One region of the Neptuniibacter halophilus genome, then DNA from elsewhere that is predicted to be linked to it. Evidence: predicted binding sites of a transcription regulator. Region 1 holds the regulator's gene; each other region holds the start of a gene.

Region 1 (2,205 bases):
ACATCAAGCAGACCATTCGCCACCTGCAATCCCGTGGCATCGGCATTCTGATTACCGATCATAATGTGCGCGAGACCTTGGATATTTGCGAAAGAGCCTATATCGTCAGTGAAGGCACTATACTTGCCACAGGCAAGCCGAACGAGATTTTGGCCAATCAGGCTGTTAAGAACGCCTATCTTGGCGAACAGTTTTCCCTGTAACCCGGCCATAATCTATCTGGCTATCAGGAGTTAAGACCGTCGTATTATGAAACAAGCGCTCCATCTAAAAATTGGGCAACAGCTCACCATGACCCCTCAGCTTCAGCAGGCAATCCGTCTGTTGCAGCTATCCACGCTGGACCTTCAGCAGGAGATTCAGGAAGCGCTTGAAAGCAACCCCATGCTGGATGTATCCGATGAAGATCATGGACAGGATACAAGCAACAACGAATCCGACAACCAGACTGAGACCACTGAGATCAGTGCCGGGGAAAGCAGTAACAGCGATAATGACTATGACGACAGTCCGGCTGCCGAAGATAACTGGAACGAGAGCATCCCGGATGAACTCTCTACAGACAGCAGTTGGGAAGACACCTTCCAGTCCTCCACGCCCAGCCTGAGCAAAGAGGATCTCGACAGTTTCGAATCCAATGACACCGCCGAAGAGACCCTGCAGGATCATCTGCACTGGCAGCTCAACCTCACGCCCATGAGTGACATGGATCGTCTGATCGCCACCAGCATCATCGATGGCATCGATCCCGACGGTTACCTGACCATCAGTCTTGAAGAGATTCTCGAACACTTCCAGACCGAAGAGGATGAGCAGTTCGCCGAGCTGGAACTGGATGAAGTGGAAGCGGTACTGCACCGTATCCAGCAATTCGATCCCGCCGGTGTTGCCTGTCGCGATCTCAGCGAATGCCTCAGCATTCAACTGAGCCAGCTACCGGCTGAAACCCCGTGGCGCAATGAAGCGATCAAAGTCGCCCAGCAATATATCAAACTGCTGGGCACCCACGACTACCGCCAGTTGATGCGCAAAACCCGTTTGCGTGAACCCCAGTTGCAGCAGGTTATTCAACTGATTCAGGGGCTGAATCCGAAACCCGGCGCCAGTATCAGCCAGAGCACTGCAGAATATGTCATTCCTGATGTTATCGTCACTAAGGAACGGGGCGTCTGGACAGTCAACCTGAATCCGGAAGTATCTCCTAAACTGCGGATCAACGCCGGTTACGCCGGTCTGGTAAAACGCGCAGATAACAGCTCCGACAACACCTATCTGAAAAATCACTTGCAGGAAGCCCGCTGGTTCATCAAAAGCCTGCAGAGCCGGAATGAAACCCTGCTCAAGGTTTCCAATGAGATTGTCCGACGTCAGTCCGGCTTTCTGGATCACGGTGAAGAGGGTATGAAACCCATGGTGTTGCACGATATTGCCGAAGCGGTCGAGATGCATGAATCCACCATCTCCCGCGTTACCACGCAGAAATTTATGCACACCCCCCGGGGTATCTTTGAGCTGAAGTACTTCTTCTCCAGCCATATCAGTACAGCCACCGGTGGAGCGGCCTCTTCGACCGCCATCCGTGCGCTGATTAAGAAAATGGTGGCCTCTGAAAATGCCGCCAAGCCGTTGAGTGATAACAAGATCGCCCAGTTCCTGGATGAACAGGGCTTTAAAGTCGCCAGACGTACGATCGCAAAATATCGAGAAGCGATGGGCATACCACCTTCTAATGAGCGAAAGCGTCTGGTTTAATAATAACAACACATGCACGCTGACTAAGTCTCGTCAGCATTCAGTAGGAGAGACCTATGCAGATCAATATCACCGGACACCATGTTGAACTGACCGATTCCATGCAGAACTATGTGCTTGAAAAGCTGCAGAAGATCGAACGCCATTTTGACAACATCACCAACGTTCAGGTAACTCTCAGCGTAGAAAAGCAGCGTCAGAAAGCTGAAGCTGAGATGCACGTCTCCGGCGCACAGCTGTTTGCCACTCACGAGCACGAAGATATGTATGCGGCGATCGACGGCCTGACTGATAAGCTCGACCGTCAGGTGATCAAGCATAAAGAAAAAATGAAAACCCACAAATAGGCCCACGCTTTAACACACTATGCAGGTCAATGAACTCCTGACCCCCTCAAGCACCCTTTGCGGTCTTGAGGGCGGCAGTAAAAAACGTATTCTGGAAGTCATCGCT
Region 2 (2,205 bases), 380 kb from region 1:
CGGCGGGCATGACACAGGATGCCGTGGGTCAGGCGATTACAGCAGTTGAAGCTAATATTCTGGATGCCAACCCGGATGTAGAATCGGTTATCTATGATAATGCTTCTAACGAGGTAGTGGTTACCTACAAAGCAGAAGCTGGTGATGTAAATCCGGGTATCCTTGTCGATGCCAACGTCGGTGGCGGTGCAACCAATCCTATCTGGGATGGTACTCAGCCAACAATTAAGCAGGGTGATAACTCCTTTATGGGGGTTTACCGGATGTATGCCTACCTCAATGGCACTGAGCAGCTTGATATTGGTAAAGCGCTGGATCCGGGCGAAATAGGTACAGGTACTGAGCCGGGCCCGATTCTGATCAACTTTAACCCATCCAATGGTTTGCTGAACGGTATTAATGGGGAAACCTTTTCTGCCAGTGCGGTAGTGCCGACCATTACGATTACCGGTGCCGACCCTGCGGATTCCACGACGGTGATTGAGCTGGATGTGACCAACACCACGCAGTTTGCATCTGAATCGATTGTTAAATCCTCTGCTCAGGACGGTTATACCAAGGGTGACCTGATCGGTGTGAGCTTTAGTGAAACCGGTGAAATGGTTGCCAGCTTCTCTAACGGCCAGAACCAGGATCTGGGTGTGGTTGCGATTGCCACCTTCGAAAACCAGTCGGGTCTGCAGCCTGCGGGTGATACGGAGTGGATTTCAACGCTGACCTCAGGTGATGCGATTGTGAACCCGCCGGGAACCGGTCTGAACGGTACCCTGCGATCTGCAGCGCTGGAGCAGTCCAACGTGGATCTGTCAGCCGAGCTGGTAGCGTTGATTGAAGCGCAGCGTAACTTCCAGGCAAACTCGAAAACCATCGAGACCCAGAACACAGTGACACAGGCGATACTGCAGATCTAAACAGATTTTCAGTCAGCTTTTGAAAGGGCCGCTAACCGCGGCCCTTTTTTATTGGCACAAGGTTTGCTTTATCTGTTATCAGACAACGTTATTAAATGACGGCAATCAAAGCGGCAATGCCGCCGGAACGGGAAGTGATAGATGGATAAGGTTCTGTTTTTAGCAATGACCGGGGCGCGGGAAAATATGCTGGCGCAGCAGGCTCATGCCAACAACCTTGCAAATGCCAATACCACGGGGTTCAAAGCTGATCTGGCTCAAGCCCGCGCCATGCAAGTGTTTGGCGAGGGTCATGCTTCACGGGTTTATGCCCAGACGGAGCGTCCGGCCACCGACGTGACCAGCGGTACCCTGATAGAAACCGAGCGCCAGCTGGATGTGGCTGTGGCCGGAGAGGGCTGGTTTGCGGTGATCCGTCCGGATGGAACTGAAGGCTATACCCGTGCCGGTTCACTGCAGATTAATGCCGCCAATCAGTTGGTAACAGGCAGTGGTTTGCCGGTGATGGGCAATGGCGGCATTCCGGTTATTTTGCCGCCCTTTGACAGCGTTGAGATCGCCACAGATGGAACCATTACCGTGAGACCGCTGGGTGAAAATGCTGCGGAGTTGCTGGTGGCTGATCAGATTAAACTGGTGAATCCCGATCCGAAAACAATGTTTAAGGGGCCGGATGGTTTGATGACCACGGGTAACCCCAACCCGGAACAGCCTGACCCGAATGTAAGAATCCGTTCTGGCTATCTCGAAGCAAGTAATGTGAATGCGGTGAGTGAACTGACAGGCATTATCAGTTCATCCCGCCAGTTTGAGATGCAGATCAAAATGATGAAAACCGCCGAAGAAAATTCTGAATCGGCAGCTTCCATCCTGAAAATGAGTTAAGAATCGCCTGAGGAAAGATAGATGCACGGTGCACTGAATGTAGCAAAAACAGGAATGACCGCTCAGGACACTAACCTGAAGGTGATTTCAAACAACCTGGCCAACGTCTCTACGGTCGGCTTTAAGCGTGACAAGCTGGTGTTCGAAGATCTGATGTATCAGGTTCGCCGCCAGCCGGGCGCGCAGAGTGCTGAAGAAGCGCAGTTACCCTCTGGCCTTCAGGTGGGTCTGGGTGTTCGGACCGTAGGCTCACAGAAGTTGTTCAGTACCGGTTCCATAGAGATTACCGATGAAGCCTTCGATGTGGCCATCAACGGTCGTGGTTTTATCCCGGTGACGCTGCCCAACGGTGATGCCGCTTACACGCGCAACGGTCAGTTGCATCTGAACGCGGATGGGGAAGTGGTGA
Region 3 (2,205 bases), 1.0 Mb from region 1:
TGCACCGACAACCCCCACCGCTTCACGTCGGGTGTAACCGTGGAACTGTGCATCCGGCATAAAGGGTACAGACACATCTACGCTGCGGCCTTCGATTTTGGTTGCGAAGCCAGCCATATAGCGGAGGAAGTCGACTGCCAGCCGGATATCCACATGCTCAGCGATGACGACGCTTTTACCGTTATCCATCGCTTCGATCTCAGCCAGCAGGCCTGCATTTTTCTCGATCAGATCAGCGAAGTCCCAGAGTAGTTTTTGTCGATCAACCGGCTTGATCCGACTCCAGGCGGAGTCGTCAAAGGTCTGTCGGGCGGTTTGTACGGCCAGATCCATCTCTGCTTTACCGGCAGCCGGTACCCGGGTGATCACCTCGCCATCGGATGGATTGACGACGTCGATGGTGCGCCCGTCGGCTGCACTGAGCCACTGGTCGCCTACCAGAAAGCGGTGTTCACGTTGAATAAAAGCGGTGGCTTCAGGTGAGGGGGTGAATGTAGCTGAATTCATAAAGTGACCTTTTATTGTTATGTCGATCTTATAAAGGCAAACCCTTACTGCGAGAAGATGTTGCCGAATTCAGGTTGGCTGACACCGCTTCACCAGCAGGGTTCTTGCGTTTGCTGCCAGAGCTATCGCAAAGGCTGTGCCAGACAGAATTAGTTCTATATAACTACATGAAAACAAATGAGTTTCTTATAGGCTGGGGGAGGCGAAGGGTGTATTTGACTGTTTCAGACTGAGACAGGGTGTCAAAAAATAAGTCATTCGCTGAGACAGCCGCGCAGCCCGTATTGGCGCTGATCATGGCGGAAGTGTTGCAGAACTGAACAGCAGTGTTGCGGAATAAAACAGTGTTTTACTGATAAGTGAAACCCCTTATTTTGTTATCTGATTGAAATATAAGGGGTTGTTGGTTTTGGCACGGGGTGTGCGTTAAGGATGTCAGGTTAGCACTATTGGGTGGTCGTACCACCGCAGAATAAACATAAAAAGGAGTCTGGCCTTGAAGAAGAATACGAAACTATCCACCTGGATGGGGGGCGTGATGCTGGCGGGGGCGATGTTACCGGCATCGTCAGTGCAGGCAGCCGACGCCGAATCCATCATCAAGAATAAATGTCTGGCCTGTCACACGCAGGAGCAGGCAGAACCCGCCCAGTTCAGCCGTATGAGCCATCAGCGTAAAACACCGGAAGGGTGGCTGATGAGCATCGCGCGTATGCAGTTGATGCACAATCTGCAGATTACCGATGAAGAGCGCCGTACGCTGGTGAAGTACTTCGCTGACCGTCAGGGTCTGGCTCCGGAAGAAACCGAAGGCGCCCGCTACGCTATGGAGCGCCGTCTTAATACCATGGAATCCTTCGATTCTCAGGAGTTCACGGAGATGTGTGCCCGCTGTCACTCCGGTGCCCGCGTGATGTTGCAGCGTCGCCCGCAGTCGGAATGGGAGCATCTGGTGCACTTCCATCTGGGTCAGTGGCCAACGCTTGAGTATCAGGCGCTGGCACGTGACCGTGACTGGATGGAGATTGCACTGAATCAGACCGTGCCGCAGTTGGGTAAGGATCTGGGGCTGGAATCTAAAGCCTGGGAGAACTGGCAGAAAGCGAAGAAAGTACCGATGGATGGTAACTGGAGCTTCAGTGCGACGATGCCGGGTAAAGGCGATCTGCGCGGTGTGATGACCATTTCCGGTGGTAAGAACGATCTCTACAAGGTCAGCGTTAAGGGTGAATATGCCGATGGCAGCGCCTTTACCGGTAAAGGTAGCGCGATTGTTTATACCGGTTATGAGTGGCGTGCGAATCTTGAAATCGATGGCGTGAAGATGCGTCAGGTCTTTGCGGCTTCCAAAGACGGCAATGAACTGACCGGGCGTATGTTTGAAGCGGTCCATGATGAGAAAGGTATGGACTTCACTGCAGTGCGTGAAGGCAGTGGCGCCAGGTTGCTGGCGGTTCAGCCTGAGTATATCCGTGCCGGTTCGACGCAGGTTCTGACGCTGGTCGGTACCGGTCTGGGCAAAGAGGTTGCTCTGGGTAAAGGGCTGAAAGTCAACCAGGTGCTGTACCGTGACACCAACAAGCTGGTGGTTCAGGTTCAGGCCAGTGACGATGCTCAGTTGGGTAGCCGTCAGGTGAAAGCAGGTAAGGCTAACGGTGCCGCGATCAATGTCTTTGATCAGATCGGCAGCGTTAAGGT
Region 4 (2,205 bases), 220 kb from region 1:
GTTTACCTGGAAGGTCATGGAAACGGTTGGCTCATCGACGCTCAGCGCAGGCAGTGCTTCAACTTTTTCCGGATCACACAGGGTATCGGAGATGTTCAGTTCATCGATACCGGTAATACAGATAATGTCGCCAGCGGTAGCGCTGTCTACATCAATTCGTTCCAGACCGTGGTAGCCCATGATTTTCAGTACACGGCCATTACGGACAGCACCTTCACGGTCAATCACTTTAACCTGAGTGTTGGTTGCAACGCTGCCGCGAGTTACCCGGCCAACACCGATTACACCCACGTAGCTGTTGTAATCCAGTGCGGAGATCTGCATCTGGAAAGGACCGTCCAGATCAACCTGCGGTGCCTCAACATGTTCTACTATTGCCTCAAAAAGGGGCGTCATGTCTTCTGACATCTCTTCCGGATCCAGTCCGGCGATACCGTTCAGTGCAGATGCGTAAACGATCGGGAAATCCAACTGTTCATCGGTCGCGCCGAGGCTGTCGAACAGATCAAATACCTGATCGATTACCCAGTCAGGGCGGGCACCCGGACGGTCGATCTTGTTGATTACCACGATTGGGCGCAGGCCCTGGTCGAAGGCTTTCTGGGTTACGAAGCGGGTTTGCGGCATCGGGCCGTCCACGGCGTCAACCAGCAGGCATACACAGTCGACCATGGACAGTACGCGCTCAACCTCGCCACCAAAGTCAGCGTGTCCCGGAGTGTCTACGATGTTGATACGGTAGTCATTCCAGCGGATAGCGGTGTTTTTAGCGAGAATAGTAATGCCGCGCTCTTTCTCCTGATCATTGGAGTCCATGATGCGCTCAGTGCCTTCATCACGACGGCCCAGAGTACCGGACTGCTGCAGAAGCTTGTCGACCAGAGTGGTTTTACCGTGGTCAACGTGCGCGATGATAGCGATATTTCTTAGCTTTTCGATCACGTGTGTATACCTGTGAGATATTTTTGCGAATGCGGAATTATACGTGTTTGGTGGGAAATTACTGCATATTTCTTAAGCAATTTGCGGATTGGCCTGGTGCTGATTTGTCTGCGAACGACATGCATCTTGATCTGGCTACGTCTTAAGTCGAAAACGCTGCATTGCGGTAGGCGTTTGGCGAAATCATGGAGTATTATGTTTAGCGCGATGGCGGTAGTAGACCTGAAAAGCTCTTCTATGCACTGTTGTGGTGCACTCTAAAGAGTCATGTTCTGTTTTGGTGCATTCTGGTGATTAGGATTAATCTGCAGGGCCTGTTTTTTCAGGGCTTTAGCGTAAAAGGTTATCTGGCATGGTAGTTGCTATCCATATCACCGACAAATAATTTCGATTTCTCAGGGTTGTGCATGACACAGCCTGGTAATTACAAAGTGGAGAAAGCAAATGTCAGAGAAGACTCTGAATCTGATCAAAGAAAGCAACGCTAAATGGGTTGACCTGCGTTTCACCGATTCTCACGGTAAAGAGCAGCACGTAACGATCCCTGTTTCTGACATGGGCGATGACTTCTTTGAAGAAGGCAAAATGTTCGATGGTTCTTCTATCGCTGGTTGGAAAGGTATCAACGAGTCTGACATGATTCTGATGCCTGACGACAGTGCTACTCTGCTGGACCCATTCGCTGAAGCAACAACCGTTATCGTTCGTTGTGACATCGTTGAGCCAGCTACCGGTCAGGGTTATGAGCGTGATCCACGTTCTGTTGCCAAGCGTGCTGAAGAGTACCTGAAGTCTACTGGCATTGCTGATACTGCTATGTTCGGTCCTGAGCCTGAGTTCTTCGTATTTGACGAAGTTCAGTGGCACGCTGATATCAGTGGTTGTGGTTACACCATCGCCTCTGAAGAAGCTTCCTGGGCTTCCAGCCACAAAATTGAAGGCGGTAACACTGGTCACCGTCCACGCGTGAAAGGCGGTTACTTCCCTGTACCACCAATCGATTCCCTGCACGACCTGCGTGGCGCAATGTGTGACGCAATGGAAGCAATGGATCTGGTTGTAGAAGTACACCACCACGAAGTAGCCACTGCAGGTCAGTGTGAAATCGGTGTTGGTCCTAACACCCTGACTGCAAAAGCAGACGAAGTTCAGGTTCTGAAATACTGCGTACACAACGTTGCTCACGCTTACGGCAAAACCGCTACTTTCATGCCTAAGCCGCTGGTAGGTGATAACGGTTCCGGTATGCACGTTCACATGTCT

The links. Region 1 encodes sigma-54, which starts transcription at its own class of promoters, with help from an activator protein. Its sites were predicted from a motif close to TGGCACNNNNNTTGCTNT; they were not measured.
Region 2: the regulator sigma-54 is predicted to act here: its motif matches at 964-981, upstream of QUD59_RS10320 (flagellar basal body rod protein FlgF).
Region 3: the regulator sigma-54 is predicted to act here: its motif matches at 918-935, upstream of peaA (quinohemoprotein amine dehydrogenase subunit alpha).
Region 4: the regulator sigma-54 is predicted to act here: its motif matches at 1,291-1,308, upstream of glnA (glutamate--ammonia ligase).

The regions. Positions count from the first base shown of each region.
Region 1 is NZ_AP027292.1:2,606,139-2,608,343, reverse strand. Features, by position in the region: gene lptB (LPS export ABC transporter ATP-binding protein) at 1-203, shown strand, start outside; gene QUD59_RS12110 (RNA polymerase factor sigma-54) at 250-1,752, shown strand; gene hpf (ribosome hibernation-promoting factor, HPF/YfiA family) at 1,809-2,099, shown strand; gene ptsN (PTS IIA-like nitrogen regulatory protein PtsN) at 2,119-2,205, shown strand, end outside.
Region 2 is NZ_AP027292.1:2,227,343-2,229,547, forward strand. Features, by position in the region: gene QUD59_RS10315 (flagellar hook-basal body complex protein) at 1-911, shown strand, start outside; gene QUD59_RS10320 (flagellar basal body rod protein FlgF) at 1,053-1,796, shown strand; gene flgG (flagellar basal-body rod protein FlgG) at 1,818-2,205, shown strand, end outside.
Region 3 is NZ_AP027292.1:1,559,935-1,562,139, reverse strand. Features, by position in the region: gene QUD59_RS07240 (aldehyde dehydrogenase family protein) at 1-507, opposite strand, end outside; gene peaA (quinohemoprotein amine dehydrogenase subunit alpha) at 1,004-2,205, shown strand, end outside.
Region 4 is NZ_AP027292.1:2,389,618-2,391,822, forward strand. Features, by position in the region: gene typA (translational GTPase TypA) at 1-942, opposite strand, end outside; gene glnA (glutamate--ammonia ligase) at 1,387-2,205, shown strand, end outside.